Regions from separate parts of the Agarivorans sp. MS3-6 genome, predicted to be linked through region 2. Evidence: predicted binding sites of a transcription regulator. Region 2 holds the regulator's gene; the other holds the start of a gene.
The links. Region 2 encodes ArgR, which controls arginine synthesis, uptake and breakdown. Its sites were predicted from a motif close to ANTGAATANNTATTCANT; they were not measured.
Positions count from the first base shown of each region.

Region 1: the regulator ArgR is predicted to act here: its motif matches at 3,103-3,120, upstream of argC (N-acetyl-gamma-glutamyl-phosphate reductase).

Region 1 covers NZ_CM134202.1:1,709,955-1,726,280, reverse strand. The annotation lists gene ACVFI8_RS07790 (hypothetical protein) at 1-71, opposite strand, end outside; gene ppc (phosphoenolpyruvate carboxylase) at 224-2,863, opposite strand; gene argC (N-acetyl-gamma-glutamyl-phosphate reductase) at 3,276-4,286, shown strand; gene argB (acetylglutamate kinase) at 4,297-5,073, shown strand; gene ACVFI8_RS07770 (ornithine carbamoyltransferase) at 5,083-5,997, shown strand; gene ACVFI8_RS07765 (argininosuccinate synthase) at 6,040-7,245, shown strand; gene argH (argininosuccinate lyase) at 7,330-9,207, shown strand; gene ACVFI8_RS07755 (MmcQ/YjbR family DNA-binding protein) at 9,366-9,725, opposite strand; gene ACVFI8_RS07750 (response regulator) at 9,795-10,292, opposite strand; gene ACVFI8_RS07745 (ATP-binding protein) at 10,304-12,178, opposite strand; gene rpsJ (30S ribosomal protein S10) at 12,532-12,843, shown strand; gene rplC (50S ribosomal protein L3) at 12,875-13,510, shown strand; gene rplD (50S ribosomal protein L4) at 13,526-14,131, shown strand; gene rplW (50S ribosomal protein L23) at 14,128-14,430, shown strand; gene rplB (50S ribosomal protein L2) at 14,446-15,276, shown strand; gene rpsS (30S ribosomal protein S19) at 15,288-15,566, shown strand; gene rplV (50S ribosomal protein L22) at 15,576-15,908, shown strand; gene rpsC (30S ribosomal protein S3) at 15,919-16,326, shown strand, end outside.
Region 2 covers NZ_CM134202.1:3,162,349-3,178,674, forward strand. The annotation lists gene ACVFI8_RS14495 (ABC transporter permease) at 1-172, shown strand, start outside; gene ACVFI8_RS14500 (ABC transporter ATP-binding protein) at 180-1,232, shown strand; gene argR (transcriptional regulator ArgR) at 1,257-1,724, opposite strand; gene ACVFI8_RS14510 (transporter substrate-binding domain-containing protein) at 1,974-2,618, shown strand; gene mdh (malate dehydrogenase) at 2,803-3,732, shown strand; gene ACVFI8_RS14520 (tetratricopeptide repeat protein) at 3,865-4,578, shown strand; gene rnr (ribonuclease R) at 4,657-7,197, shown strand; gene rlmB (23S rRNA (guanosine(2251)-2'-O)-methyltransferase RlmB) at 7,191-7,928, shown strand; gene rpsF (30S ribosomal protein S6) at 8,114-8,548, shown strand; gene priB (primosomal replication protein N) at 8,554-8,868, shown strand; gene rpsR (30S ribosomal protein S18) at 8,873-9,100, shown strand; gene rplI (50S ribosomal protein L9) at 9,151-9,603, shown strand; gene ACVFI8_RS14555 (ABC transporter substrate-binding protein) at 9,752-10,936, shown strand; gene ACVFI8_RS14560 (ABC transporter permease) at 10,957-12,615, shown strand; gene ACVFI8_RS14565 (ATP-binding cassette domain-containing protein) at 12,619-13,245, shown strand; gene ACVFI8_RS14570 (c-type cytochrome) at 13,434-13,727, shown strand; gene dnaB (replicative DNA helicase) at 13,885-15,303, shown strand; gene alr (alanine racemase) at 15,310-16,326, shown strand, end outside.

The sequences.
Region 1 (16,326 bases), 1.5 Mb from region 2:
ATAAGGCCAAAGGCGTACAGCAGATAGAGCAATAACGAGGCGAGAAACAACCATCCCTTAAATTGTTGCATTGAAGACATCCTAACTATCAATGAGCCATTTGGCTAAATGGCATTGTTGCGCAAGACCATGCTAATTTTATAGCCTTGTGCTGTATTTTACCTAGTTTAAAAACGAACAACCCCGCAAGAGCGGGGTTGTTTACACTTAAGTGAGTACTGGCTTAACCTGTATTACGCATACCCGCTGCGATACCGGCAATGCTCACCATTAAGGCTTGGTCAACCACTGGGCATAACTCTTCACTGGCACGAGAACGATTCAGTAGCTCTACCTGCAGTACATGTAGTGGGTCAATGTAAGGGTTACGCAAGTTAATCGATTCAACAACCCAAGCTTGGTTTGCTAATAAGCGATGCTCAGGTGCTAATGACAAAATTGCCGCTCGAGATCTTTCTAGATCCGCGCGCAGTTTCTCACCTAGTACCTGTAGCTCAGGTTCTACTAAACGGTCATCATAGATTTTTGATAGCCAGGTATCCGCTTTCATGAAGACCATTTCAAGCATTGCTAAGCGATTATCAAAAAATGGCCAGGTGCGCATCTCTTGAAGTAAATCGGCTTTGCCTTGCTCAATCAGGCTTTCAAAGGCCGAACCACTACCTAACCATGCTGGTAGCAATAAGCGGTTTTGGCTCCATGAGAAAATCCAAGGAATTGCGCGCAGGCTTTCTACACCGCCATCTTGGCGACGTTTAGCTGGGCGACTCCCTAAGGGTAACTTGGCCAACTCTCGCTCAGGTGTTGCCGAGCGGAAGTAAGGTACAAAGTCTTCTTCGCCCCACACTACGCCGCGGTAGGCATCACACGAATTTTCAGCGATTTGATCCATTACTTCTCGCCATTCTTGCTTTGGCTCAACTGGTGGCACTAAGTTGGCTTCAAGCACAGCACTGGCGTATAAATTTAAGCTGTCTAAAGCGACTTTAGGCAAACCGAATTTGAAACGGATCATTTCACCTTGCTCGGTCACACGTAAGCCACCTTTTAAAGAGCCCGGTGGTTGCGAGAGTAAGGCCGCATGCGCAGGAGCGCCGCCACGACCAATCGTACCGCCACGTCCATGGAACAAGGTAAGATTTACTTGGTGTCCTTCACAGATCGACACTAGAGCCTCTTGAGCACGATATTGTGCCCATGATGCTGCTAATACGCCGGCGTCTTTGGCTGAATCTGAATAGCCAATCATGACATGTTGCTGACCCGAGATGTAGCCACGGTACCAGTCTACCGACAATAGCTTACTCATGGTGGCTGGTGCGTTATTCAAATCATCTAAGGTTTCAAATAATGGCGCGACCGGTAAGCGGAAGGGGCAACCCGCTTCTTGTAATAACAGTTGCACTGCTAATACGTCAGATGGCTCACTCGCCATCGAAATGATGTAGATACCGAGTGCTTCGCGTTCTTGTTTAGCAATAATGGCGCAAGTATCCAGAACTTCCTGTACTGCTTCACTGGGCTCCCAATCGCGAGGGAATAAGGGACGCTTAGAGTTTAATTCTTGTAATAAGAAATGCTGTTTGTCGGTTTCGTTCCAGTGGGCATAGTCACCCATGCCTAGGTAACGGGTGATTTCAGAAAACACTTCTTCGTGGCGACCACTATCTTGGCGAATGTCCAAGCGCAGTAAGTTAATACCAAAGCAAGCAATACGGCGCAGTAGGTCAAGCAAGGTACCATCGGCAATAATGCCCATGCCACAATCTTGTAGCGAGTAGTAACAAAGCTCTAGCGGCTCACGTAATTGCTCGGTATTGGTAATAATATCGCGCGCTTCGGTATATTGGCCTTTTAATTTAGCAGTGAGGTAATCATGGGTTTCTTGTAGCTCGCTGCGCAACACTTTTAATAGTGCACGATAAGGTTCGCTCTGATCGCCGGTTTGTTCTAATAGCGCTTCATTGGCGTCACTCATCGACAGCTCACTAACTAAAATTTGTATTTCTTTTAAATACAAATCTACCGCTACCCAGCGGCTTGAAAGCAACACTTCTTCGGTAACCTTAGCGGTAACAAACGGGTTGCCATCACGGTCGCCGCCCATCCAGGATGAAAACACGACAGGAGCGCAGTCTAGTGCTAAGCGCATATCAAAATGTTTAGCGAGCTTTTTGTCTAGCTGGCGAACAAATTCTGGTACTGCTTGCCATAGTGAGTTCTCGATAACCGCGAAGCCCCATTTAGCTTCATCGACCGGAGTCGGGCGTTGTTGACGGATTTCGTCGGTGTGCCAAGCTTGGTTAATCAATTGTTCCAAGCGGCCTAGTAAGTTTTCACGCTCACGCTCTGGTAAGTCGAGCTCTAACCAATCTAAACAGTTATTAATACTCACGTGTTTATTGATTAAGGTACGACGCGTTACCTCGGTTGGGTGAGCAGTTAATACCAATTCGATATTAAGCTGGGCTACCGCATGGTGAATCTCAGCTTCACTGAGGTTTTCTTGTTTTAGCTTTTGGAATACCAAGTCAATCGGATCTTGAGCGCAAGTGCTACCTTCGCAATTTCTCGATACCGTATGAAATTGCTCGGCAATATTGGCCAAGTTGAGAAACTGACTAAATGCACGAGTAACCGGCAGTAGTTCGTCATCGCTAAGATTACGCAATAGTTCTAATAGCTGCTCTCGAGCTTGGTCGTCATTATTGCGAGAGGCTTTAGCTAGCTGGCGAATCGTCTCTACTTTCTCTAAGAACGCTTCACCCATATGGCTTTTGATCGTATTTCCAAGCAGTTGTCCGAGTAAGTTTACGTTTCCTCGTAACGACGCGTTGATTTCCTGAGGCATATTCTGGCTCATTCTTATTCCTTCACTGATTGCGTTTGCTAGCGTTTATTGAAATTTTTTTACTAAATCATCCAAGTCTACGACCCAAAACATACCTAAGGCCAGCCATATAGTCAAAAAACCTGTAATTAAATTACAGAGAATCAGGCTTGGATTGAGATAACTCTACACACTACTGATAGAGTATTGCTGTAAAAGAGTGTACTGCAAATTATCATTTTATATTGTATGTGGTGACGCCGACACCAAATAATAAATAAAAATTCATTATTATTGCATAAAGAATTGCTTGTGGTATGCTCCGCTTATACTAGAAGCGCGGTGTTTTTGTTACTGCTTAAAAAGTGACTTTTTGTTCAGCTAATGAGTGAAAAACGCTTCTAAAAAAACTAATATGCCATCGATTTCAAGGAAACAGGAAACAATGTTAAAGGCTGCAATTATCGGAGCAAGTGGTTATACCGGTGCTGAGTTGGCGGGCTATGTGAGTCGACACCCCAAATTGGCGCTTGCTGGTTTGTTTGTCTCAGAACGTAGCTTAGACGCAGGCAAGGCCTTATCTAGCTTGCACGGTAAACTCCGAGGTGTAGTTGATGCCCCAGTTCAGCCGCTAATAGTGGCTGATATTGCCAGCACTTTTGCCGATATTGACATTGTATTACTCGCCACCGCCCACGAAGTGAGTCATGACTTAGCGAGTGCCTTATTAGGCGCTGGCTGTCAGGTATTCGATTTATCGGGTGCCTTCCGAGTTGAAAGTGCGGAATTTTACGAAAAATACTATGGGTTTACTCATCAATTTCCCGAGTTATTGGAACAAGCGGTATACGGTTTAGCTGAATGGAATGCCGAGCAAATCAAGCTCACGGATTTGGTCGCAGTGGCCGGTTGTTATCCAACCGCCTCGTTAACAGCGCTAAAGCCTTTGGCAGAAGCAGGCTTGATTGACACAAACAGTAAAGCCATTATTAATGCAACCAGTGGTGTGAGTGGTGCAGGGCGTAAAGCCTCATTCGGCAGTTCGTTCTGCGAAGTCAGTTTAAGTCCTTATGGCGTATTTAATCATCGTCATCAACCAGAGATTGCCACTCATTTAGGCCATCCGGTTATTTTTACTCCACATTTAGGTAATTTTAAACGAGGTATTCTGGCCACCATTAATGTTTGTTTAAAAGCGGGTACGACTGAAGAGCAAGTTAATCAGGCTTACCAACAAGCCTACGCTGGGCAAAATATTGTTCGCCTGTTAGATGGCGAATGGCCTTCTATTAGTAACGTTGAGCATACGCCATTTATTGATCTAGCTTGGCAACAGCAAGGTGATGACTTGATTGTGGTCTCTGCCGAAGATAACTTACTGAAAGGCGCGGCTAGCCAAGCCATACAGTGTTTAAATATTCGTAATGGCTTTGCTGTTACCGAATCGCTAATTTAAGGATTCAAAAATGAAACCATTGGTCATTAAATTAGGCGGCGCGGTATTGAATAATGCGCAAGCCTTAGATAACTTGTTTGCTGCTTTACAGCAGGTCAGCCAACCCATCGTATTAGTGCATGGTGGTGGGGTGGTGGTTGAAGACGTGCTGGCTAAAACTGGCTTTGTCTCTGAAAAGTTAGACGGTTTACGGGTAACACCTAAAGAGCAAATCCCCTATGTAGTAGGGGCTCTAGCGGGCACCAGTAATAAACTGCTGTTGGCTCAAGCTTTAAAAGCGGGTTTGTCGGCAGTGGGTTTGTGTTTAAGCGATGCGGGTTCGTGTCACGTAGAACAAATGGACCCGCGTTTGGGGCATGTGGGTGAGGCATCAGTGGGTAACCCCGCGTTACTCACTAGCTTGATTGAACTTGGTCATGTGCCAGTAATGAGCTCAATTGGCATTGGCAAAGACGGTGAACTTTACAATGTTAATGCCGACCAAGCGGCACTTGCAGTATGTCAATTGTTGCAAGGTCAATTGGTATTGCTGTCTGATGTTGCCGGTGTGCTTGACCAAAACAAACAGTTAGTCGCGCAGTTGAATAGCGAATTGGCTGAAAAAATGATTGCTGATGGAGTCATTACCGACGGCATGACGGTAAAAGTAAATGCCGCACTAGAAGCCGCTGCTTTTTTACAAACACCAGTCGCGTTAGCATCATGGAAAGATCCTGTGCGCCTAGCTAGCCTGCTAGCTGGACAAACATATAATGGCGAGTCGGTAGGGACTCAGGTTACCGTTTAAGGAATGAATATGAGTGATTTTAAACACCTGCTGAGCTTGCAGGACTTAACTCAAGAACAAATTTTAGGCTTATTAGAACTAGCCGCTAAAATCAAAAAAACACCGGCAGATTACGGGCAAACACTAGCGGGTAAAAGTGTGGTAACCCTGTTTGAGAAACCGTCTCTACGAACGCGTGTGACTTTCGATATCGGCATTAATCGATTGGGTGGTCACGCGGTTTATCTCGACCAGCAAAATGGTGCGATGGGCGAGCGAGAAAGTGTTAAAGATTTTGCTTCAAATATTACCCGTTGGGCTGATGCCATTGTGGCGCGAGTATTCTCGCACAAAACGCTGCAAACATTACGCGAGCATTCGTCAGTGCCTATCATTAACTCTTTGTGTGATTTGTACCATCCTTGTCAAGGGCTTGCTGACTTTCAAACCATTAGTGAGCAATACTCAGATTTAAGCAAAGTTAAATTAGCTTATTTGGGGGATGGTAATAATGTGACTCATTCTTTGCTATTAGGCGGCGCTATTTTAGGCATGGAAGTGGCGGCGGTATGTCCCTTAGGTTCTAGCCCTGATGCACAAGTGGTGCAAAAAGCGCAACAATTGGCTAAGCATCATGGTGGTAAGATTGTGGTGACCAACAGCGTAGAAGATATCAAAGGCTATGATGTAGTGTATGGTGATACTTGGGTGTCGATGGGCGATGATACGCCACTACAATCAGTAAAAGATAAGTTCATGGCTTATCAAATCAATCAGCATTTAATGCAACAATGTGGTATTAACCATGTATTGCATTGCCAACCCGCTCACCGCGAGTTGGAGATTACTTCGGAAGTGATGGATGGACCTCAGTCTTTGATTTTCGATCAAGCTGAGAACCGTATGCACGCGCAAAATGCCGTTTTAGTTAGTTTATTAAGTTAGTGGAAATTCAGCTAAGCGCTGAGTTAAACAAGGAATTTAACAATGTCAGACATTAAAAAAGTTGTATTAGCATACTCCGGCGGCCTTGATACTTCGGCCATCATCCCTTGGTTAAAAGAAACCTATAACAATTGTGAAATCGTGGCTTTTTGTGCCGATGTAGGCCAAGGTGAAGAAGAGTTAGTTGGCTTAGAAGAAAAAGCCTTAGCTTCTGGTGCATCTGAATGTTACATCGTCGACTTAAAAGAAGAGTTTGTAGCAGACTACATCTACCCGACTATTGCTACCGGCGCAGTCTATGAAGGAACTTACTTGTTAGGTACTTCAATGGCGCGTCCAATTATTGCAAAAGCGCAGGTTGAAGTTGCTCGTAAAGTGGGTGCTGATGCGGTATGTCATGGTTGTACTGGTAAAGGTAATGACCAAATTCGTTTCGAAAGCTGTTTTGCTGCGCTAGCGCCAGAGTTAACAGTGATTGCGCCTTGGCGTGAGTGGGACATGGAAAGCCGTGAAGACCTGCTAGATTACTTAGCTGAGCGCAACATCGAGACGACGGCTTCTGCGACTAAAATCTATAGCCGCGACGCCAATGCTTGGCACATTTCTCATGAAGGTGGCGAGCTTGAAGACCCATGGAACGAGCCTAGTAAGGGTGTTTGGACACTGACTGCCGATCCCGTTGATGCGCCTAATGAGCCTGAATATGTCAGTCTTAAAGTTGAAAATGGTCGAGTTATTGCGGTAAACGATGAAGCATTAAGCCCTTACCAAGTAGTGATGAAGCTAAACCAAATTGCTGCAGCCCATGGTGTGGGTCGTATCGATATTACTGAAAACCGTACCGTTGGTATGAAGTCGCGTGGTTGTTATGAAACACCAGGCGGAACAGTAATTGTTGCTGCACTGCGTGCCATTGAAGAACTCGTATTAGACAAAACTTCACGTGTTTGGCGTGAAAAAGTAGGCCAAGAAATGGCGCACTTAGTCTATGACGGTCGTTGGTTTACCCCGCTATGTACTTCTTTACTTGCTGCTTCTGAAGCGATGGCGAGCGACGCCAACGGCGAAGTGGTTGTTAAGTTATACAAAGGCCAAGCAATGGCTGTACAAAAACGTTCACCGAATAGCTTGTACTCAGAAGAGTTTGCAACATTTGGTGAAGATCAAGTGTACGATCAAAAGCACGCTGAAGGCTTTATTCGTTTATACTCTCTAGCCAGCCGGATCCGTGCTTTAAATAGCAAATAAGCTTGGCCGAAGTATAAGCAGGAAATACTGAGACCTCAGCTGCGCGACGCACTGGGGTTTTTGCAATAATAAATGGAGAGTAAAATGGCATTGTGGGGTGGGCGTTTTAGCCAAGCTGCAGATACCAGATTTAAGCAGTTTAATGATTCGTTACGTTTTGATTATCGTTTAGCGGAGCAAGACATAACCGGGTCAATTGCATGGTCGAAGGCCTTGCTGAGCGTAGGTGTGATTAACGCCGACGAGCAAGCGCGTTTAGAATCGGCTTTATTGGATTTGGGTAAACAAGTTGCTGAAAACCCGCAACAAATTTTAGGTAGTGATGCTGAAGATATTCACTCTTGGGTAGAGATTCAACTTATCCAGCGAGTGGGTGACTTAGGTAAAAAGTTGCACACCGGCCGTAGCCGCAATGACCAAGTCGCCACTGACTTGAAACTGTGGTGTAAGAGTCAGGGTATTGAATTGCTTGAGCACCTAGACAAACTACAACAAAAACTGGTTAAGTTTGCCCGTCAGCAGCAAGATACGGTTTTGCCGGGTTATACTCACCTGCAACGCGCCCAGCCTGTCACCTTTTCTCACTGGGCAATGGCCTATGTAGAAATGTTTGAGCGAGATTACTCTCGACTACAAGATGCTTTAAGTCGCTTAGATGTTTCACCCTTGGGGTGTGGCGCATTAGCTGGAACAGCTTATCCAATGGATCGCCAGCAAATAGCCAAAGATTTGGGTTTTCGCCGTGCCACCCGTAACAGCTTAGATTCCGTTTCAGACCGTGACCATGTAGTTGAACTTATCTCTACCGCGTCTATCAGCATGATTCACTTGTCACGCATGGCTGAAGATCTCATCTTCTATAATTCTGGCGAGTCAGCGTTCTTAGATTTGTCTGATCAGGTGACCTCTGGCTCATCATTGATGCCACAAAAGAAAAATCCTGATGCTTTAGAGCTTATCCGAGGGAAAACCGGCCGAGTATACGGTGCGTTGTCAGGCATTATGATGACCTTAAAAGCGCTACCGCTGGCTTACAACAAAGATATGCAAGAAGATAAAGAAGGTTTGTTTGATGCGCTAGATACCTGGGGCGACTGTTTAGCAATGGCTGAACTGGTTCTCGATGATATGGACGTGCACGAAGAAACCACCACCGAAGCTGCAAAAGGTGGTTATTCTAATGCTACTGAATTGGCCGATTACTTGGTGGCTAAAGGTATTCCTTTCCGAGAAGCTCACCATATTGTGGGGATTGCGGTGGTGAAAGCGATTGAGAAAGGGGTTCCGTTGGAAGACCTTACTCTCGCTGAGTTTAAAGAGCTGGCGCCAGAGATCGAAGATGACGTTTATCCTAACTTGTCGCTGGAGTCTACCTTAGCTAAACGTCAAGCTTTAGGTGGGGTAGCCCCTGAACAAGTTGAGCACGCGCTAACTGAAGCTGAAACTCGCTTGTCTAAACGCAACGTGAAAGGCTTATATGTACGCTCGGCGCGTATGACCGACCTAGATACCATTGAAGACATGGTGAACTATTGGTCGCAAGCGGGCGAAAACTTACCACGCCCTCGCCCAGAACTTGTACAAGCGGTGGGTGATTTTACTGTGAGTGAACAAGCCGGCAAGGTGACTGGCTGTGCATCCCTATACTTGTACGACACCGGCTTGGCTGAAATACGCTCGCTTGGGGTGAATCCTGGTTCGCAACGGGTTGGCCAAGGTCGCGCGATGGTACAGCACTTAATGAAGAAAGCTCAGAAAATGGAAATTGAGAAAGTATTTGTACTGACTCGTGTTCCGGAGTTCTTTATGAAGCTAGGCTTTAGCCCAACCTCAAAGAATATGCTGCCAGAGAAGGTAATGAAAGATTGTGATATTTGCCCGCGTCAACATGCCTGTGATGAAGTTGCCTTAGAGTTTATCTTAGATAACGACACGCTGATCCATAAGCAGAGTGTGGCTTAGATTACCTGTCTCTATCTTTTAAAACCTCGCTAAGCGAGGTTTTTTTTGGTCTTGTGATAAGCCTTATTTGCAGTAGCGCTAGGCAGTGTGTAGAGCTATTTGGCATGAGCCCACTGGCTGTGAAAAGTCAAACCAACTTGTCGGTCATTGGGTACCATTTAGTTAGCCGCTAACAGCTCTGATTGGGCTTTTTTGTTCATTCCTTTAACCACCAGTTCAAACGAGTTATCGATAAGGCGAAAGGCTTCTCGTTGTGCATCGCTACCGTCAAAATACAAGGTCAGCCAATGGCGCTTATTCATGTGGTAGCCTCGGGTAATCGCCGGGTAAATATCAATAAGCGCATCTATTTGCTCGGGTTGGCATTTTAAGTTCATGTTCATTACGCCGTCTTTCCAGCCTACCAAAGCGAACATTTTTCCGCGTACTTTAAACACCGGTACGTCGGGAGCAAATGGCAGCTCCATGATGGTCTCTGGCTTTGCCATTAAATAGTCTTTGAGCGCTTGATATTCCATTTCACTATGCCCTTTGGGGTGGTGTCCGGAGCCATGATAGCGAACATCTATGGCCTAGATAAATAGGGTTTAGCTACTCATGTCCATTCTGTGTTGTGATACGTAACTAAAGATCCGCTCACCATCAAGCGCTTGAGCGTAAGGCATTGGGTTGTCGCAATGCTCTAATACGTAGTCGGTCAGTTTTTCTTTAACAATCTCTAGCAGTTGTTCTTCTGACCAGGGTTTAGCCAAATAGTAATTTAACCCGCCACGGTTAATGGCTTCAATGGTGTCATGTAAACCGGCTTGCCCAGTCAGTAAGATTTTTTTTGCCGGTTCGCAGTTGTCTGAGTGATTAAGGTCTATTAAGAAATCAATGCCGAGTTCGTCGGGCATTATGTGGTCAGCCAGTATCAAGGCCAATTTTCCCCCTTGCGCTTCAAACTCTTTGATTACTTCACGAGCTTCGGCAACGCTCTCTGCTCCGTCTATGGTAAAGGGGGGGCTTAATGTTCCGATGTCATGTAGCACGCTATCAAGTACTTCACGTTCATCATCGACACATAAAATCAGTAACTGTTCCATAGTGAGAGTCCTTATTGTCCAGTTTGGCTTAATGGTAAGGTAATAATAAAACGGGTAAATTGTCCTAGCTCAGATTCAACTTCAATTCTGCCGAAATGTTGGGCAACAATTTGCTGGCAAACTGTAAGCCCAATACCCAGCCCAAAATTGCCCTCGCGTTTGGTGGTAAAGTTGAGTTGGAATATCTTGTTGATAATTTCTGGGCTTATTCCTGGGCCGGTGTCCTCGATACTGATTGATATATAACTGGGCGAGGCATCGATATATTGGCTCTTGATGATGAGCTTGCCGTGATTGCCCATTGCATCTAAGGCATTGGCGATTAGGTTGGTCCATACTTGCTGAAGAGCGATCGGATGGCAGTGATATATCGGTAACAAACCGTAGTCACATTCCACATCAAAGCCGCGTAAACGGTTTTCAAGAATCACTAAGGTTTCGGCAATGCCTTCATTTAAATCTGCCTGCACTGGCTGTTCAGGATCTTGACCTGCGTAATGCTTTAGTCCCTTTACCAACCCGGCGATACGCGAGGCACAGACTTGGATATTACGCAGGAAGTTGCCAATTTGATGGTAGCGAGATAGCTCTTCGATAAATCGGGGGCTTTCTATGTCGTTATTCGATTCTAGGTATCGCTGGCGAAGTTCCGGTTTGTCTAAGCCAATAGTGACGGCTTTACGTGCGCTGATGGCATCACCAAACAATGACACTGCGTTTTTACTGCGATGGCGAATTTCGCTAGTGGACATCGGTATGACGGTAAAAGCTGCATGCAGTAGTTGCTTACCGAGTTGTTGCTGCTGCTTAGATAATTCATTATCGAGTACTTGAGGTAGTTGCTTGGCGATGGTGTCGCTGCCGCGAATGATTGCCGCTACAGGATTATTCAATTCATGGGCTATGCCTGAAATGAGCTGGCCAAGTACGGCCATTTTTTCTTTTTCTATTAACTGTTCGTGCGCCGAGTCTAAAGAGTTTAAGGTGCTTTGCAGGGTAAGTTTAGTACGAATGCTTTTTTGTAAACGGCGATTAAAATGGCGTAACAAAAGATTGGTGAACAAAGGTAGCAATTGGCTACTTGAATCTAATACTCTGGCAAAGGTCTCTCTATCCAGCTTGATAACATCGGTGCGCATGGTTGTCACGGCGCTGGTAAAACCTAACTCACCGGTTACAAATGACATACCTCCCACGAGTGAACCGGCAAGCATTCTGGCTACTTCTAAAGAATGTGCGTCTTGGCGTTTCTTTAATACCACTTCTCCCTTGGCGATAAACCAAAGAAACTGATTGGCTTTGCCTTCTTCGGTTAGCACATGATTAGCGCTGTATGTGCGGCAACGATGGTCTTCATCATTGTCTTTAAAAAAAGCATATAAAGCGGAAATGACTTTATCTGACAGTTGCTGGTCACTTAAGGCTGTATAGTCAAAGAAGTGAGCGCGAAACTGGGCAACCTCGGCGGCCAGTTGTTGTTCTAGCCAACCTTGCTGCTCGCTATCGTTGACCGAATTGGGCCAGAATTGCTCTACCAGGCTCTGAATTTCACTGTCGCTAGTATCGGCTGACACAATAAACTTCGGCTTAAAGCCATTTACCCACAAGCAGAGTTGCTCTGCGCTAGGTAATTGTGGGGCGTAGAAAATAACGTTGGGTAAGTTAATGCCGGGGTGCGACAGCACGTGTTGAAGCACTCTACAATCGCTGGGCGAATTAGCGAATAGTTCAAGGTCGATAATCAGTAGGGCTGGGGATTGCTGCAGTATTGTTCTAAGCGGAGGTAAAGTAGCCGATTGCCAAAAACGCCAAGCATTAGTGGGCTCATTCAAGAACTCAAACCGAGAGTGTTGGCTGTATACAAGCAAGCTGTGCTGTTGGGTCATAGCAATCTACGTGTGCGCTTATTGTTGCTTATTATAGGCTTACAATTGCTAAGGTTTTGCGAGCTGCTTAAAGGTTCACAAGGCTGATTTCTTGTGGCTGACTATCTATTGAACAATTTTTTGGCTTTCTCTTGTTTTTTAATCTGTCTTGAGTATAATACCGCGGCTCACTAAATTAGTGGCTGAGTTGTTTAGGCAATTCATTTAGTTAACTTGTTATGAGTTAGCTACTAACAGTGTTTCCGATTTGGAAACAAACGTTACTCGTCGCGCGCACTACCATCCCCAAATTTTGGACTAGGATGTCGTTGGTGTGTGTTAGGTTCTTTAATTTTTTATTTGGAGCTCTGTCAATGCAGAACCAAAGAATTCGAATCCGCTTGAAAGCATTCGATCACCGTCTGATCGATCAATCTACTGCGGAAATCGTAGAAACTGCCAAACGCACTGGCGCTCAGGTTCGTGGTCCTATTCCACTTCCTACTCGTAAAGAGCGTTACACCATTCTTGTATCACCGCACGTTAACAAAGACGCGCGTGATCAGTATGAAATTCGCACCCACAAACGTCTTGTAGACATCGTTGAGCCAACTGATAAAACAGTTGACGCTTTGATGCGCCTTGACCTTGCTGCTGGTGTAGATGTGCAAATCAGCTTGGGCTAAACCTGAGTCTGACTAATAAGAGGTTTTTACAATGATTGGTCTAATCGGTCGTAAAGTTGGAATGACTCGCATCTTCACTGAAGATGGCGTATCAATTCCAGTTACCGTAATCGAATGTGAGCCAAACCGCGTTACTCGTGTTATCACTGAAGATAACGACGGTTACCGTGCTCTACAAGTGACCACCGGCGCTAAAAAAGCAAGTCGTGTTAACAAGGCAGAAGCGGGTCAATTCGCTAAAGCTGGTGTTGATGCGGGTCGCGGCCTGTGGGAATTCCGTCTAGCTGACGGTGAAGGTGAAGAAGTTAACGTAGCTGATGAGCTAAAAGTTGACTTGTTCAATGAAGTTAAAAAAGTAGACGTTACTGGTACTTCTAAAGGTAAGGGTTTCCAAGGTGCTGTTAAGCGCTGGAACTTCGCTACCCAAGATTTTACTCACGGTAACTCTTTGAGCCACCGTGCTCCTGGTTCTATTGGTCAAAACCAAAGCCCAGGTAAAGTATTCAAGGGCAAGAAGATGGCCGGGCATATGGGTGCAGAGCGTGTAACTACGCAAAACCTAGATGTTGTACGTGTTGATGTTGAACGTAACCTAATTTTGGTTAAAGGTGCCGTACCAGGCGCTACCAATGGTAACGTGATCATTAAACCTGCTGTTAAAGCGTAACGTTAGGAGATAGTAATGGAATTGGTATTGAAAGACGCGCAAAGCGCTCTTGAAGTTTCCGAAACTACCTTTGGACGTGACTTTAACGAAGCGTTGATTCACCAGGTTGTTACTGCATTCGCTGCAGGTTCACGCCAGGGATCACGTGCTCAGAAAACACGTTCAGAAGTGTCAGGTGGTGGTAAGAAACCATGGCGTCAAAAAGGTACAGGCCGAGCTCGTGCCGGTACTATACGAAGCCCAATTTGGCGCAGCGGCGGGGTAACCTTCGCAGCTAAGCCACAAGATCACAGCCAAAAAGTTAACAAGAAAATGTACCGCGGCGCAATCCGCAGCATCTTGTCTGAACTTGTTCGTCAAGAACGTTTGATTGTGGTTGAGAAATTCAGCGTTGAAGCGCCAAAAACTAAAGAATTAGTTGCTAAGTTGAAAGACTTCGATTTGAACGATGTATTAATCGTTACTCCAGAAGTTGATGAAAACTTATTCTTGGCCGCACGTAACCTATATAAAGTAGACGTACGTGATGTAGCTGGTATTGATCCAGTTAGCTTGATTGCTTTCGATAAAGTGTTGGTAACTGCAGATGCAGTGAAACAAATTGAGGAGTGGTTAGCATGATCAGCGAAGAACGTTTGTTGAAAGTACTAGTAGCTCCACATATCTCTGAAAAGAGCACTATGTCTGCTGAAACCGATAACACTATCGTATTCAAAGTTGTTTCTACAGCAACTAAAGCAGAAATCAAAGCTGCAGTTGAAAAACTATTCGAAGTTGAAGTGACTGGCGTTACTACCTTGAACCAAAAAGGTAAAACCAAGCGTCATGGAGCTCGTTTCGGCCGTCGTAACGACGTGAAGAAGGCGTATGTAACCTTAGCTGAAGGTTCAGACATCGACTTCACCGGTACCGCAGAGTAATAGGAGTATTCTTAAATGGCTATTGTAAAATGTAAGCCTACATCTGCTGGTCGTCGCCACGTTGTTAAAGTGGTTAATACTGACCTGCACAAAGGCAAGCCTTACGCTCCTTTGTTGGAAAGTAAGTCGAAATCTGGTGGTCGTAACAACCGCGGTGTAATTACCGTGCGTCATATCGGTGGTGGTCATAAGCAACACTACCGTTTGATTGACTTCAAACGAAATGATAAAGATGGCATTCCTGCGAAAGTAGAACGTCTTGAATATGATCCAAACCGCAGTGCTCACATTGCTTTGGTATTATTTGCAGATGGCGAACGCCGTTACATTTTGGCACCAAAAGGTGTTAAAGCAGGTGCAGCTATTGCTTCTGGTGTTGATGCACCAATTGAAGCAGGTAACTGTCTACCAATGCGTAACATGCCAGTAGGTTCTACTGTTCACGCGATTGAAATGAAGCCTGGTAAAGGTGCCCAAATGGCACGTTCAGCTGGTGCTTATGCTCAAATCGTTGCGCGTGATGGTGCATACGTAACTCTACGTCTACGTAGTGGTGAAATGCGTAAGATATTATCTGATTGTCGCGCTACTTTAGGCGAAGTGGGTAATGGCGAGCATATGCTACGTAAACTTGGTAAAGCTGGTGCAACGCGCTGGCGTGGTGTTCGTCCTACCGTTCGCGGTGTGGTAATGAACCCGGTTGATCACCCACACGGTGGTGGTGAAGGTCGTACATCTGGTGGCCGTCATCCAGTTACTCCATGGGGTGTTCCTACCAAAGGTTACAAAACTCGTAAAAATAAGAGTACGGATCAATATATCGTACGCCGTCGTTCTAAGAAATAAGGGGAATCGCCATGCCACGTTCTCTCAAGAAGGGTCCATTCATTGACCTACACTTGTTGAAGAAGGTAGAGAAAGCGGTGGAAAGCGGGGACAAGAAACCATTGAAAACTTGGTCTCGTCGCTCAATGATCATTCCACAAATGATCGGTTTGACCATCGCTGTCCATAATGGTCGTCAGCACGTTCCAGTATTTGTTACCGATGAAATGATCGGTCATAAACTGGGTGAATTCGCGCCAACTCGTACTTATCGCGGCCATGCTGCTGATAAGAAAGCGAAGAAGAAGTAGGAGTAGATGATGGAAGCTTTAGCTAAACACCGTTTTGCTCGTGGTTCTGCGCAGAAAGCTCGCCTGGTTGCAGATCAAGTACGTGGTCTACCAGTTGAAAAAGCGCTTGTTACGTTGCAATTTAGCACTAAGAAAGCAGCTGGACTTGTTAAAAAAGTTCTAGAATCTGCTATCGCCAATGCTGAGCACAACGAAGGTGCTGATATCGACGAGTTAAGAGTTGCCAAAATCTTTGTTGATGATGGTCCAACTTTAAAGCGTATTCGTCCTCGTGCGAAAGGCCGAGCCGACCGTATTATCAAGCGTACCAGCCACATTACTGTGGTTGTATCTGATAACTAGGAGATAAGCAATGGGTCAGAAAGTACATCCTAATGGTATTCGCCTAGGTATCGTCAAACCATGGAATTCAACCTGGTATGCAGATAAAAGCGAATACGCAGACAACCTTTTCAGCGACCACAAAGTACGTCAGTTCTTAACTAAAGAATTGAAAAGTGCTTCAGTGTCTCGCATTACCATCGAACGCCCTGCAAAGAGCATCCGTGTGACTATTCACACTGCTCGTCCAGGTGTTGTTATTGGTAAAAAAGGCGAAGATGTTGAAAAACTTCGCAAGAACGTAGCTAAATTAGCTGGCGTACCTGCGCAAATCAACATCTCTGAAGTTCGTAAGCCAGAGTTAGACGCTAAATTAGTAGCCGATTCTATCTCTAGCCAACTAGAACGTCGTGTTATGTTCCGTCGCGCTATGAAGCGT
Region 2 (16,326 bases):
ACGGCCATTTAACTTTAATACTTTATCCACTCAAGTGTGGGATCTTGCTTCGCTTGAACAATTGGAGCAAAGCTCATTAGCGGCTTTGACCATTTTGTTGGCGGGTATTATCCCGGTGATTATTATGAGCCGAAACATTGGTTCATCAGGCTCTGGCCGCAAAGGAAACTAAAACAACAATGAGTATTGTGTTACGTCAAGTTAATCACTTTTACGGTGAGCAACAAGCACTTAAAGACATTAATATTGAGGTTGAAGAAAACCAAATAGTCGCCTTGCTGGGGCCCTCTGGTTGCGGTAAAACCACCTTGTTACGTTTAATTGCAGGTTTAGAGCGTTTGCAAAGCGGTGAGTTGTATTTGCAAGAGGCATTAGTCGCTTCTCCTGCCACGGGGACCCACCTTCCGCCGGAACAGCGGGCTATCGGTATGATGTTTCAAGACTATGCATTGTTTCCACACATGAGTGTTAGGGCTAATATAGAGTATGGTTTGCGCAAGCAGCAAAATATTGCCCAGCGTCGCCAATGGATCGAAGACAGTATTGATAGTATGGGAATGCAAGGCCTACTAGAGCGTTATCCGCACACCTTATCTGGCGGTCAACAACAACGTGTAGCATTACTTCGCGCGTTAGCACCAGAACCTAATACCATGTTGTTAGACGAGCCATTTTCAGCGCTAGACGAACATTTGCGCCAACAGGTTAGAGAAGAAACCCTAGATATTCTTAAAAAAAGCAATACTCCAGCGGTAATGGTGACTCACGATCCCCTTGAAGCAATGTTCATTGCTGATCGCATTGTTGTTATGGAGCAAGGGCGTATTGTGCAAAATGCCTGCCCGCAAGATATTTATTTGCATCCGGAAAATGCTTTTGTTGCCGCTTTATTTGGCCCCAGTAATCGTTTTGTGGCGAAGGTTAAAGCAGGCAGCGTAATGACACCTTTGGGTGAGATTACGGTTAAGCATATTGCTGACGATCATCCAGTAGAAGTGATTATTCGTGCTAAGGATGTCGTGGTACATCAATTGGAGAACAGTGAACTTGTTGAAGCCACTGTAATATCGGTACATGCAATGGGCAATGAAACTCATTTTAGATTGCAGTTGGCCACGATGCCTGAGCGAGTTGTTCATGCGCGAATGCGGGATCACTGGCAAGCGATGTCTGGTACAAAAGTGTGGTTGTCAGTAGAAAAAGATGCGGCGTTTGTTTTCCCCAAAAGCTAGCTTTTGAGGAAAACTTCAAACCGTTTACCCTATTTCAAATAGGTCTTTCACTGATTGAAATACGCTGGCGATATCAACTTGGCGAGTCGGGGTGATAAAAATGGTATCGTCGCCGGCAATGGTACCTAATATGCCCTCAGCCTTACCTAAAGAGTCAAGCAGCCTAGCAATAAGTTGGGCGGCGCCGGGGCTGGTATGAATAACGATTAAAGCATCATTAAAGTCCATTTCTAGGACTAAAATCTTTAGCTGACTAGAAACCGTCGGAACCCCTAGTTCAGCGGGTAAGCAATAAACCATTTCCATTTTGGCATTACGGGTGCGGACCGCGCCAAACTTACTCAGCATTCGTGAGACTTTTGACTGGTTTATATTTTCATAACCCTGATCTTGTAGGGCCGTTACAATTTCGGCTTGTGAGCCAAATCGCTCTTCTTTTAATAGTGATTTAAAGGCTTTTACTAATTGTTCTTGTTTGTCGCTATACTTCATCGGAGGTCCGAGCTTATAAGTCCGCGTTTATTGTCTCCAACTTTTTATGCTATATCAACTTTATTCTAGTTTTGTGCATATAAATGCATAGCTAAACACACTATTGGAGCGTGAGTTTTATCTATTAGTTGTTTGCATAGCTAAAGCTGCATTAAGATAGGGGCTACTCGCTATCATGTGTAAATGATTATGTGCTTAAAATCACTATTATTTGTTCCGCTTTTTTTCGTTCAGCTTAGTTACGCGGCAGTGCAACCGCTACGCGTGGTCACTGAAGCCTCTTATCCGCCTTTTGAATCATTTGATGAACATAAGAGCATTGTCGGTTTCGATATTGAATTGGCGAAGGCGATTTGTCAGCAGATTAATCGCCAATGTGAATTTTATCACCAACCCTTTGACAGTCTGCTAAGCAGTATTGCTGCAGGGCATTACGATGTAGCCATCTCTGCTTTAGATATCACCGAACAGCGTAAACAGACGGTGAGTTTTAGCGATGCGTATTTTGTTAATACCGCTGTTTACTTAAGCACTGCAGGTGTTAATGTCACCGAGGGAGCGGCGGTAGCGGTGCAAAGCGGTTCGAGTTTTCAACGCTTTTTACGTAGCCAGCGGCCCGCGTTCTTATCCATTGCTTACCCCAGCTACCAGTTAGCTTTAAACGATTTACAGCAAGCCAAAATCGATGCGGTATTTTTAGATTCTGCCGCCGCTCACTATTGGTTAGCCCAGCATCCGAAATTTGTCATTCAAACAGAAGAAAGCTACCCCGCGAGTGGTTTGGGTATGGCTGTATCACAGCAAAGCGTCGATCTGCTGAAGCAAATCAACCATGCGCTTAAAGTGTTAAAAAATAATGGTAACTACCAAACCATATACCAATCCTTTTTCTAGTGACAAACACTGTTAGACCAAGGTCTTAAGTGAGATTGTTAAAGTGTGATTAAGGCAGGCTTTTTCTGTTTTATAGTTGCTTTAAAAATGTTGCTAAATTGTATTTTGATGTGGATTCGGCTATCGTGTTTGCTGTCTGTAAAGACATCCCCTCTACAATTACAAAAAAGCATGGAGAAGTTGGATGAAAGTTGCCGTATTAGGTGCCGCTGGCGGAATTGGCCAAGCCCTTTCATTACTATTAAAAACCCAGTTACCTGCTGGTTCTGAACTTTCGCTTTATGACATCGCCCCAGTTACACCTGGTGTTGCTGTTGATTTGAGCCACATACCTACCCAGGTGGCTATAAAAGGATTTGCAGGCGAAGACCCAACACCAGCACTTGAAGGTGCTGATATCGTATTAATTTCTGCTGGGGTTGCTCGCAAACCTGGTATGGACCGCTCAGATTTGTTCAATATCAATGCAGGTATTGTTAAAAACCTGATTGAGAAAGTGGCAGTTACGAGCCCTAAAGCCTGTATCGGTATTATCACTAACCCGGTTAATACCACGGTACCAATTGCTGCTGAAGTGTTGAAAAAAGCCGGTGTTTACGACCCCGCAAAATTGTTTGGTGTAACTACACTTGATGTTATTCGTTCAGAAACCTTTATTGCTGAAGCAAAAGGTTTAAACCCTGCAGACATCAAGCTTAATGTTATTGGCGGGCACAGTGGCGTCACTATCTTGCCATTGTTATCGCAACTAGACGGTATTTCATTCACTGATGAAGAAATTGCCGCGATGACCACGCGTATTCAAAACGCTGGTACAGAGGTGGTTGAAGCTAAAGCGGGTGGCGGTAGCGCTACCTTATCTATGGGCCAAGCCGCTGCACGTTTTTGTTTGTCCTTAGTGAAAGCGGCTCAAGGCGAAGATGTGATTGAGTGCGCCTACGTAGATGGCGGTAGCGAACACGCTAAATTCTTCGCTCAACCGGTGCGTTTGGGCCCACAAGGCGTAGCTGAAATCTTACCTTACGGTGACATTAGCGCTTTTGAAAAAGCGGCTATTGACGGCATGTTAGATACCCTACATGGCGACATCGATAAGGGTGTCGAGTTTGTATAAACTCTCAGCCTAAACGATGATAAAGGAGTGCTTGCACTCCTTTTTTTTACCCGCAAAAGGGCCTTCAGCTTTTTGCCGAGGTGCCGATAGCTTAACTGTTAGCAGAACGCTGTTAAAAGATAGGAACGGCAAATGAATAAGCAATTAATTAGCTTTATGCTGGTCGCAGCATTAACCCTGCCCGTTATGGCAGAGTCCATTGATTCTCTGTCAGTGGATGATGAGCTCGATGCCGAGCAGCAAGCTGCTGTGCCAGTCGATCCAACAGAATATACTAGCCCCTCAGATATTGGTGCGGTGCAAATCTATAAACAAGCTGAGCTGATCTCATGGATTAACAATAACCAGCACTTGGCTCGAGTAAAAGCCGATGAATGCCAGTTGGTTGAAGATATTGGTGCTCGTGCAGAGAAAGTGGCTATACCGGCTTATCAATTTTTGTGGGGCGACATGTTAGCTTGGGGCGTTTGTGTTGACCCAAACCCTGAACTTGGCGTTATGTATATGTGGCGAGCGGCCAATCAAGGCTTAGCCGCGGCAATGGAGCAGCTAGGTCGCTATTACGCTACCGGTACGTTAGTACAGCAAGATTATGCCAAGGCAATTCCTTTACTGCGCGAAGCCGCTGGCCAAGGTTTTTTACCTGCACAGCTAAGATTGGTGGCCTTGTATGTTGAAGGCAAAGGCAGTCCTTATGATTACGAAGACGCCTATCGCTGGCTTCATCACTCGATCATTGCTGATAAAGCGGTGCACCGTGAAGCTAGTTTACTGCTGGCATCTTTAGCCAAGAAGATGCCCAATTATGTGGTTGATAAAGCTAAAGCAAGCAACCAACCCTACTAAAGGCCTGCCCAAAGCATTACCATAGGACTATTCTATAAAGGATAGTCCTTTATTTGTTTAATTTTGGCAGGTTAGTTAATGCAAAATCAGGCTGTGTCGGCCACCTTAAAATCGACCCTCTTGGCTGCTCTCAATGAAGAGATGGCGCCGGTGTCTAAAGATTGGTTACACGCTTTGTGTAGCCCTGAAGAAAGTGCGCAATTTGGTGCTACCTTAGCTCACTTACTTGAAGAGGGCCTCTTGGTAACCACCCGCATCGGCGCGTTTACCTTACCAGAACGACTAGGCTTAGTGACAGGGACTATTATTGGTCATAGAGACGGTTTTGGGTTTCTTAAAACCACTCAAGAAGGTAGCGATTTATTCCTACCCGCCAAAGAAATGCGCAAGGTCTTCCATAATGATTTTGTGTTGGCCGCTCCCTCGAGTATGGATAAGCGTGGTCGTAGAGAAGGACAAATCGTTAAGCTACTGAAACAGCGTAAAGTTGAATTGGTAGGGCGCTTTTTTGTTGAAGGTAACCACCGTTATGTGGTGCCTGATGATTCGCGTATTAACCAAGATATTTTAATTGCCAAAAGTGATACTGCTGGTGCTCGTCAAGGCCAAGTGGTGGTGGTTGAAGTCATTAGCCGACCCTCTGCGCCGAAATTGGCGGTGGGTAAAGTTATCGATATTCTTGGTGAGAAAATGGCGCCTGGCATGGAAGTACAAGTGGCGCTGCGTAATCATGATATTCCCCATGAATGGCCAAAGGCTGTTAGCAAGTCCGTTAGCAAGCTTGAAGAAGAAGTCGACGAAGCCGCTAAACAACAGCGAGTAGATTTACGTGCTCTTCCATTGGTGACGATTGATGGCGAAGATGCGCGAGATTTTGATGACGCGGTCTACTGTGAAGCTAAAAAATCGGGAGGCTGGCGTTTATGGGTCGCCATTGCTGACGTGTCTTACTACGTCAGACCTGACTCTGCACTTGATAGAGAAGCCTTGCTGCGTGGTAACTCGGTCTATTTTCCTGACCAAGTTATTCCGATGTTGCCCGAACAGCTATCCAATGGATTGTGTTCGCTGAATCCACAGGTTGATCGTTTGTGCATGGTGGCCGAGATGACCATTTCCGCTGCGGGGCGATTATCTGGCTATAAGTTTTATGAAGCAGTGATGCACTCTCATGCGCGTTTTACTTATAACAAAGTAGCTGCGATTTTAGAGGGTGATGAAGCCCTAATTGAACGTTATGCCCAGCAAGTGCCGCATCTAGAAGAGCTACACCGTTTATATAGCGCATTAAAAGTGAGTCGCGCGCAACGTGGTGGCATAGAGTTGGAAACCCAAGAAACCCGCTTTATTTTTAATGCACAGCGAAAAATTGAGCAAATTGTTCCGCTGACTCGTAATGATGCACATAAGATGATTGAAGAGTGCATGATTCAAGCAAACGTGGCGGCGGCAAAGTTTGTTGAGAAGCAGCAACAAGCCATTTTATATCGGGTTCACGATAAACCGGGTAAAGAGCGTTTAACTAATTTTAGAGGCTTTTTAAATGAACTTGGCCTACCGCTAGGTGGCGGGGACGAACCTCAACCTAGTGATTACTTTAAATTGGTTGCAGACATCCAACAGCGCCCTGATCTAGAACTTATTCAAACGATGTTGCTGCGCTCGATGATGCAGGCTGTTTATCAGCCCGATAATCTTGGGCATTTTGGTCTGGCACTAAAATCTTATGCGCATTTCACCTCACCAATTAGGCGTTATCCTGACTTATTGCTGCATCGAGTGATCAAGTATTTGGTCAACAAGCAAGATACCGAAGCGGCTGGTAACACCATTAGTAATAAGTGGACCCCCACTGGCGGATACAGCTACTCAGAAGATGAGATGGAAAAGTTTGGCGAAAACTGTTCAATGACCGAGCGACGTGCCGATGACGCCACACGAGAAGTGTCAGATAGTTTGAAATGTGAATATATGCTCGATCATGTGGGGATGGTTTATTCAGCGACCATTGCCGCGGTAACGGGTTTTGGCTTCTTTGCGCGTTTAGATGAGTTCCATATCGACGGCTTAGTACACATCAATTCTTTACGTGGCGATTATTATCATTATGATGCAGCACGCCAATTGTTAGTGGGAGAGAAAACCGCTAAACGTTTTCGCATTGGTGATGCGGTAATGGTGAAGGTAGCGTCAGTCAATATGGCGGACCGAAAAATGGAATTTATCTTGGTCAACAAAGACGGCCAAGAAGATGAGTTTGACCGGCCAAACCGCAGGGCTAAACCTAGCAATCCTCCTCGTGGTAAGCGTTTTGCCGCCAACCGAGAAGAAGACGCTAGCGGGAAGCCAGCAACGGCCAAGAAAAAGCCGCGCCATCGCGATACCAAAAATAAAGGTAAACGCCGCCAACCGAGTGCTGTTAGTGAGACCAATAAAGACTCTGGCACAGAAAATAAAGGGGGTTTTAGCCCTTGGCAGCAGCGTGACCCAAAAGCCAACAAAGCTAAAGGCAATAATGAGTCGGCTAGCCCTAAGCGTAAAAAACCGAAAAAGAAACGTAAGCAACGCCCTGGTAAACAAGAGCGCAGCGCCGCTAAACAACAGAAGAATCAATCATGAGCCAACAAGTAATTTATGGTTTGCACGCTGTGCAAGCTTTATTAGAACGAAGCCCAGAGCGAATTATCGAAGTATTTGCTTTAAAAGGTCGTCAAGATGAACGGCTACTTCCTTTGCTTAACGAGCTTCGTCGTTTAGGGGCATCGGTGCAGTTTATGCCACGTAAGGCCCTAGACGACAAAGCCGAAAGCACTCAACACCAAGGGATTGTGGCTCGGGTTAAAGCGGGGCGAGGGTATAACGAACACGATCTTAAGCAATTAGTTGAATCAACGACAGCGCCGCTATTTTTGATATTAGACGGTGTCACCGATCCGCATAACCTAGGCGCTTGTTTACGTAATGCCGATGCTGCTGGGGTGGTGGGGGTGATTGTACCTAAAGATAACTCGGTGCAGTTAAATGCCACGGTTCGTAAGGTGGCCAGTGGCGCGGCTGAAACCGTCCCTCTAGTGGTGGTGACCAACCTCGCCAGAACGCTGCGAGAGTTGCAACAAATGGGCGTGTGGGTGGTTGGCACCGCTGGCGAGGCCGAACAGTTTATTTACGACACAAAGTTACAAGGCCCTATGGCTATTGTTATGGGTGCTGAAGGTACCGGTATGCGCCGCTTAACACGTGAAACCTGTGATGAGCTAATCAAGCTACCCATGCTAGGGGCTGTATCAAGTTTAAACGTCTCTGTCGCTGCGGGAATTTGTTTATTTGAAGCGGTTCGTCAGCGTCGCTAAGCCTCCACTTGTTTGCTGATTAAAAGCCACTGAATAGTTAATCTAGCAGTGGCTTTTATTTAGCTTGATTAAATTCTCACCTTCGCATAGAATCAGCGCCCCTAAAACAGTCATTTTACTTTTAGTTCCTTGCCTCTTCGGTTCGACTGTACCATGAACGAGGCTATAACCCGTAGGGAGCAATCATGCGTCATTACGAAATCGTATTCATGGTCCACCCAGACCAGAGCGAACAAGTTCCAGGTATGATCGAACGTTATTCTGCAGTTATCAATGATAACGGCGGAAACATCCATCGCTTGGAAGATTGGGGCCGCCGTCAATTGGCTTACCCAATTGAGAAGCTGCATAAAGCACACTATGTTCTTTTGAACATTGAAGCCAGCGCAGAAGTTGTCGATGAATTGGAAACTGCTTTCCGTTTCAACGATGCTGTTATCCGCAACATGATCATGCGCACTAAGTCTGCTGTTACAGAGATGTCTGCAATTGCTAAAGCTAGAGATGAGCGTCCAGCTCGTCGTGATGATGAGCGTCCAGCTCGTCGTGAAGAAACTGAAACAGCAACTGAAGAAGCTCCAGCAGTAGAAGCTAAAGAAGAGTCAGCTAGCGAAGAATAAGACGCATGTCTGAAAATAGGTTGGTTTTGCAGGGGCGGGTATTACGCGCACCTAAACGCTCTACCAGTCCAGCCGGTGTTGCTCACTGCCAGTTTTGGTTAGAGCATCGTTCGCAGCAGCAAGAAGCTGGATTTTCGCGCCAAGCCTATTGTCAAATGGCAGTAGTTGCAAGTGGCGATATTTTGAAGCAAGATTCATCGCATATAAGTATGGGGTGTGAGGTAAAAGTAAGTGGCTTTTTAAGTAGCCACAAAGCGGCCAACGGTACATACCGATTGGTACTTCATGCTTCTGAAATTGATTTGTTATCACGAGGATAATGTTATGGCACGTTTTTTCCGTCGTCGTAAATTCTGCCGCTTTTCAGCGGAAGGTGTTGTAGAGATCGACTATAAAGATACTACAACATTGAAAAACTACATCACTGAAAGTGGTAAAATTGTACCTAGTCGTATTACTGGTACAAGCGCTAAATACCAACGTCAACTTGCACGCGCTATTAAACGTGCTCGTTACCTGGCTCTATTGCCATACACTGATTTACATAAGTAAATTCTTGTATGCGATTGGCCTAACTCAATCGAATATTTCGAGGAAAGGTAATGGAAATTATTTTATTAGATAAAATCGCTAACTTAGGCGGTTTGGGTGATCAAGTTAATGTTAAAGCAGGTTACGCACGTAACTTCTTGATCCCACAAGGTAAAGCTGTACCAGCAACTAAATCTAACGTAGAAGTTTTTGAAGCTCGTCGTTCAGAATTAGAAGCTAAGTTAGCTGAAACTTTGAAAGTATCTGAAGCTCGCGCTGAAAAACTAAACGCTCTAGAAGCGATTGTTATTGAAGCTAAAGCTGGTGAAGAAGGTAAACTATTTGGTTCTATCGGTACTCGCGACATCGCAGACGCTATTACAGCGGCTGGTGTTGAAGTAGTGAAATCAGAAGTTCGTCTTTCTAACGGTGTACTACGTAACACTGGTGAAGTTGAAATTGTTATTCAAGTTCATACAGACGTTAGCGCTACTGTTACTCTACAAGTTGTTGCTGCAGAATAAATTTCTGTTCAATTGCTTGATAAAACCGCGCCTCGGCGCGGTTTTTTTGTATATTAACTACTATTTTGGTTTATTGTGAAAGATAGTCAGCACTTATCCGGTTTTTGACTGTAGAAGATATTAGCGAAATATAACAAGGAGTGTGATCGTGCGTTTAATCATGGTACTGGTGATAACTTTATTCAGCCTATCATCGCTAGCTAAGAGTAGTTGGTCAGAAATAGCAGCACAGGCTAAGGGACAAACCGTTTATTTCAATGCTTGGGCTGGCGCTGATAATATTAATGCTTATATTCGTTGGGTTGCCGAACAGGTAAAGCAGCAATACGATATTGAATTAAGCCATGTGAAAATTACTGATACCGCTAATGTAGTTAGTCGAGTTTTAGCCGAAAAAGTGAGCGGAAGAAGCCAAGGTGGCAGTGTTGACTTGGTATGGGTCAACGGCGAAAACTTTCGTAGCTTAAAACAAGCAGGCTTATTATTCGGGCCATTTAGCCAACAGTTGCCGAATTTGGCATTGACCGACCAAACTAACCCCGCACTTCTCTATGACTTCACTCTTCCTGTGGAAGGTTTCGAATCGCCCTGGGGCGGAGCGCAACTCACCTTTTATTATGACAGTGAGCGCCTGAAGCAAGCGCCTAAGTCGATGGCTGATTTAGTTACTTATTTGAAGATTAACCCCGGGCTGTTCACTTACCCTGCGCCTCCTAGCTTTTACGGTTCAACCTTTATTAAACAGGCATTGTTGGAGACCATCGCTGATCCTGCTCAGTTATATCAGCCGGTAAATAAACAAACCTTTGATGATGTGACCGAAGACTTGTGGGCCTTATTGGATGAGTTGCATCCTTTGATGTGGCGTCGCGGTCAAAGCTTTCCAAGCGGCAGCGGACAAATACAACAACTGGTCAATGATGGTGAATTGAGTATTGGTTTTAGCTTCAACCCTAACGATCCTGCTGCGGGTATAGAACAAGGTTTATTACCTAACTCTATACGCAGTTATGTTCATGACAGTGGCACCATCGGTAATACTCACTTTGTTGCTATTCCTTTCAATAGTGACGCTAGCGCGGCGGCGATGGTTGTGGCGAACTTCTTGCTGTCTCCTGAAGCACAAGCTCGCAAAGCCGATTTAGATTATTGGGGTGACCCCAGCGTACTAGATCTCAGTAAACTATCGGAACAACAGCAACAGTTTTTTGCTAAACAGCAGAGCAGCTTAGCAAGCTTAAGCGCCGAAGATAGAGCTAAAGTATTGGCTGAGCCCCACGCTAGTTGGGTGGGCTTATTGGAAGCCGAATGGTTGCGCCGCTATAGTCGATGAGTTTTTCGAGAAAAAAAACGATGGTAGTATTTCCACTGATAACCAGTGGATTGCTGCTGTTACCGTTAATTTTCGGCTTTATCGATACATTGTTACCGGCTTTTGGCTATTTTCCGTTAGCGGGACATAGCCGCTTTAGTTTCTCTGCATGGCAGAATTTGTTTGCCCAGCCTGCATTGTGGTCTGGCATTGCCTTAAGCTTGTTTAGTGGTTGGGCTGCAACCTTACTTTCCTTATTTAGCGCCTTTTGGATAGCAATGCACTGTTATCACAGCGCTTGGTGGCGGCTATTAGAAAAAAGCCTAGCGCCATTCTTAGCCATTCCTCATGCGGCAATGGCGATTGCCTTATTGTTTTTATTGGCGCCTAGCGGCTGGATTATGCGCTGGTTATCACCTTGGTTGACCGGCTTTGCTTATCCGCCAATGTGGACCACCACACAAGACAGTTGGGGGATTAGCCTTATTCTAGCGTTGTGGATAAAAGAGCTGCCATTTTTACTGCTGGTAGTGATGGGAGCTTGCTCACAGCTGCCAGTTAAATCGAGCTTAGCGATTGGTCAAAGTTTTGCCTACTCAGCAGCGCAAGTGTGGCGCAGCGTGCTGATCCCGCAGTTGCTTAAAAGGATCCGCTTGCCACTATTTGCAGTGTTAGTCTTCTCACTCACCGTGGTTGATGTGGCGCAAATTATCGGCCCCAGTCATCCGGCCACATTGGGTTTACTCGTGTGGCAGTGGTTTAGTGATAGCAATATAGAGATGCGTTTAACGGGTGCCGCTGGTGCTTTATTGTTGTTGGTGGTGGTGTTATTCAGTTTGGCTGGCGCTCTGCTATTGGAACAACTCTATCTTAGGTTTAATTTGCGACGGACTATGCAAGGCATTCGCCTTAAAGCATCGAGCGCGACACCTGCGCGGGTCTTCTTACTGATTACCGTGTTGATACTTGCCTTAAGTGTGCTGCTTATTGCTATTTGGTCTTTTGCGTGGCGCTGGCGCTTCCCTGAGGGGCTGCCGTCACAATGGAGCCTACATTATTGGCAGCAAGCAGAAACCTATCTCTACCAGCCTTTAAGCAGTAGTTTGTCTATCGCAATGTTATCTGCGGGGCTTAGCTTAATCTTGGTTGTAGGGTGTTTAGAATTTCAACACCAACGCCGACAGCATTCAGGCTGGTGGTCGCTGGTGATGTACTTACCGTTATTATTGCCACAAGTAGTGTTTTTGTTTGGTATGCAGGTGCAGCTATTTAAGTTCCACCTTGATGGTCTGTTTATTAGCGTGGTATGGGCACATTTGGTGTTTGTTTTACCGTATGTGTATTTATCGTTAGTCGATAATTATCAAAGCTATGATCAACGTTACATGCAAGCGGCGGTGAGTTTGTCACAAAGCTATTGGCGTAGCTTTTGGCGGGTAAAAATCCCCATGCTAACTAAACCTTTACTGCTGGCTTTTGCGATAGGTTTTGCGGTAAGTATTGCCCAATATTTGCCGACTCTGTTTGTTGGTGGCGGGCGAATTAGCACCTTGACTACTGAAGCAGTGGCATTAGCGTCAGGGGGGGATCGCAGAGTGACTGCGGTCATGGTCATTTGGCAGATATTGTTGCCGCTAACGGTATATAGCTTTGCCATCATCTGGCCCAAATGGCGTTATCGTCATCATCGAGGAATGTAAGTCTTGCTAACAATCAACAATTTTAGCCTGCAGTCAGCTGAACAGCGATTAATGGCTGACATTAACTTAAGCGTGGCGCCAGGAGAAGTGTTAACCATCATGGGGCCCAGTGGCTGTGGCAAATCTACTTTTTTGGCGGCTATTGCAGGCACCCTAGATGCTACATTTAACTGTAGCGGAAACCTATTATTGGCAGGGGTGAATATTATTGATTTACCCCAAGCCCAGCGACAAGTGGGGATATTGTTTCAAGATGACTTGCTGTTTCCACATTTTAATGTAGCGCAAAACCTTCAGTATGCTTTAGCCAAGTCACAGCAGGCCGATGCTAAACGGATTATTGCTCAGGCTCTGATGGATGCGGGTATGCAGGGCTATGAATTGCGTGATATAGCGAGTCTCTCTGGTGGTCAAAGAGCCCGAGTTAGCGTATTACGTAGCTTATTGGCCCAGCCAAAACTGCTGTTACTGGATGAGCCATTTAGCAAGTTAGATAGGCCTCTGCGTAAACAATTTAGACAGTTCGTAAAAGAGAGAATTGAGCAACTTAATATTCCCGCTATCTTGGTTACCCACGATCGTGACGATAGCTTACAGGGAGCGCCTGTAGAATTGTTTAGCGGTGTTTGACGTTCTTAGTATTAAGTATTCGTTGATATTTTGCCGCAGTAGCGGGTTAAGCATATACTCTCATTGAGCCAAGCTGTTGCTGTTTAGCTTTATTTGATAAGCTAAAGTTACCTGAGGCTTATTGTTGTGGAGCATGGGCTACAGGGCTCAATTCATGGGATTTATAAATAACAATAATGAGGACGAAGATGAACAAATTGATACTTGCTATGGCAATGTTACTTCCGTTTGTTGTATCAACCGCTAATGCGGCTCCAGCCAAAGCGCCTTTGTGCGCAGCTTGTCACGGTGCTGAAGGTAAAGCGATGATACCGGGTTATCCCCACCTAGCTGGTCAGAATGAGCAATATTTGATTTCTTCTTTGAAAGCTTATAAAGACAAGCAGCGCAATGGCGGCCAAGCGGCAATAATGCAAGCCCAAGCTGCGGCACTCAGTGATGGTGAAATCGCAGAGCTTGCGGCTTACTTCTCAAAAATGTAAGTCATTCTCTTTATCACTAGGCCAGCCTTGAGCTGGCTTTTTTGTGGCGCGAGATCACAGTGTTTTAATAAGCAGCATCACAACAAAATGTTACTTGGTGTCATCTCCATAATCCCGCATAATAGGCGCCAGTAAAAGACAACCGCAATGATAGATTATGGCAGCCACAGCGCCCCCTCGTAAATATAAAGAGAAAGACAAGAAGCCTAGAGACTCTCAGGTAGATCAGCTGAAAACACCTCCTCACTCCCTTGAAGCGGAGCAGGCGGTACTAGGCGGTCTGATGCTGGACAACAATGCTTGGGATAACGTCGCCGAGCAAGTGGTTGAGCAGGACTTCTATCAGCGCGCTCATCAATTTACGTTTGCTGCTATGACTCGCCTTGCAGAGGCTGGCCAACCGATCGATTTGGTGACCGTTTCAGAAGAGTTAGAGCGACAAGAGCAATTAGAAGATATCGGTGGTTTTGCTTACTTAGGTGAAATTGCCAAAAATACACCGAGTGCGGCGAACATTCGAGCCTACGCCGAAATTGTGCGAGAGCGAGCGGTGACCCGGGAATTGATTGCGGTAGCCAATGAAATTGCTGACAGTTGTTATGAGCCGGCAGGCCGTAAGAGCAGTGATTTATTAGATTTTGCCGAGAGCAAGGTGTTTAAAATTGCTGAGTCGCGGGCTAACGCCAACGAAGGCCCAAAAGAAGTGAAGGGTCTATTAGCAGCAACCATTGATAAAATTGAAGAACTATATAAATCGCCGAACGACGGTGTAACCGGTGTCTCGACTGGTTTTGCTGATTTAGACAAGAAAACAGCAGGCTTGCAAGGCTCCGACCTAATTATTGTTGCTGCCCGTCCATCGATGGGTAAAACTACCTTTGCGATGAACTTATGTGAATACGCAGCAATGACCCAAGATAAACCCGCTCTGATTTTTAGTTTGGAGATGCCCTCTGAGCAAATCATGATGCGGATGTTGGCCTCGCTTGGGCGAATTGACCAAACTAAAATCAGAACCGGCGCCCTAGATGATGACGATTGGGCAAGATTATCGTCTACTATGGGTCTTATGGCCGAAAAATCTAAGATGTATGTGGACGACTCCTCTGGCTTAACCCCCACCGAAGTTCGCTCTCGCGCCCGTCGTGTGGCGCGAGAAGAAGGCGGGCTTAGCATGATCATGATTGACTACTTGCAACTGATGCAAGTGCCGGGTCTTAGCGACAACCGAACCTTAGAAATTGCCGAAATTTCTCGCTCGTTAAAATCTTTAGCAAAAGAGCTAAACGTGCCGGTAGTCGCTCTTTCACAACTTAACCGTGGTTTGGAGCAGCGGGCAGATAAACGCCCAATTAACTCAGATTTGCGTGAATCAGGCTCAATTGAGCAGGATGCCGATCTCATTATGTTTATTTATCGTGATGAGGTATACCACGAAGACTCCGCGAATAAAGGCATGGCAGAGATTATTATCGGTAAGCAGCGGAATGGTCCTATTGGTAGAATTGCACTGACCTTCCAAGGCCAGTTCTCTCGCTTTGATAACTGGGCGGGTGAATTTTACGATGACGAATAAAGCTTAATGAATATAGCGAATGCTGCCGTGTCACTATCGGCACTCCAGCATAACTTAGCAGCGCTGCGCGCTTTAGCGCCAGCCAGTAAAGTGTTGGTGGTGATCAAGGCTAACGCTTATGGGCATGGCATGTTGCAGGTAGCTAAATGCTTACAACAATATGCTGATGGCTTTGCGGTTGCGCGCACGAATGAAGCTTTAACGCTGCGACAAGCGGGTATAAACAGCAAACTATTAGTCTTGGAAGGATTCTTTGACGAAGCCGAAGCATTGATATTAGCCAGCAATGATATCTCTACGGTTATTCATAGTGAGCAGCAATTAATCCAATTAGAAACACTCAGGCTGCCAAACCCTCTTGATACCTGGATTAAGCTAGATACAGGAATGCATCGTTTAGGTTTGTTACCCGAGCAGTTTACCGCGCTGATGCCTCGCATAGAGGCTTGCCACAACATTCAAACTAAGCCTACTTTTATCAGTCACTTTGCTTGCGCTGATGAGATTGAACATCCACTGAATCGTAAGCAAATCGCTCAGTTCAATGATCTCTGTGAGGGCTATGATGTCGAAGCATCGCTAGCTAATTCTGCTGGCATTTTGTTGTGGCCAGACTCACACAAAGATTGGAATCGACCTGGTATCTCTATTTACGGGATATCGCCGCAGATTGACAATACCGGCAAGGATCTTAACTTACTGCCGGTGATGACTTTGCAATCCAATTTGATTGCTGTTCGTGAGCATCCTAAGGGTGAAACGGTGGGTTATGGCGCCACCTGGCAAGCAGAGCAAGATACTCGCTTGGGCGTGGTGGCAATGGGTTATGGTGATGGCTACCCTCGAAGTGCTCCTAGCGGTACACCGGTTTGGGTTAACGGGCGTTTAGTCCCTATTGTTGGTCGCGTATCGATGGATATGTTATGTGTTGATTTAGGCGCTAAGGCCACTGATTCTGTGGGTGACAGGGTGGTACTATGGGGGGCCGAGTTACCGGTGGAGACGGTAGCAAAAGCAGTAGGA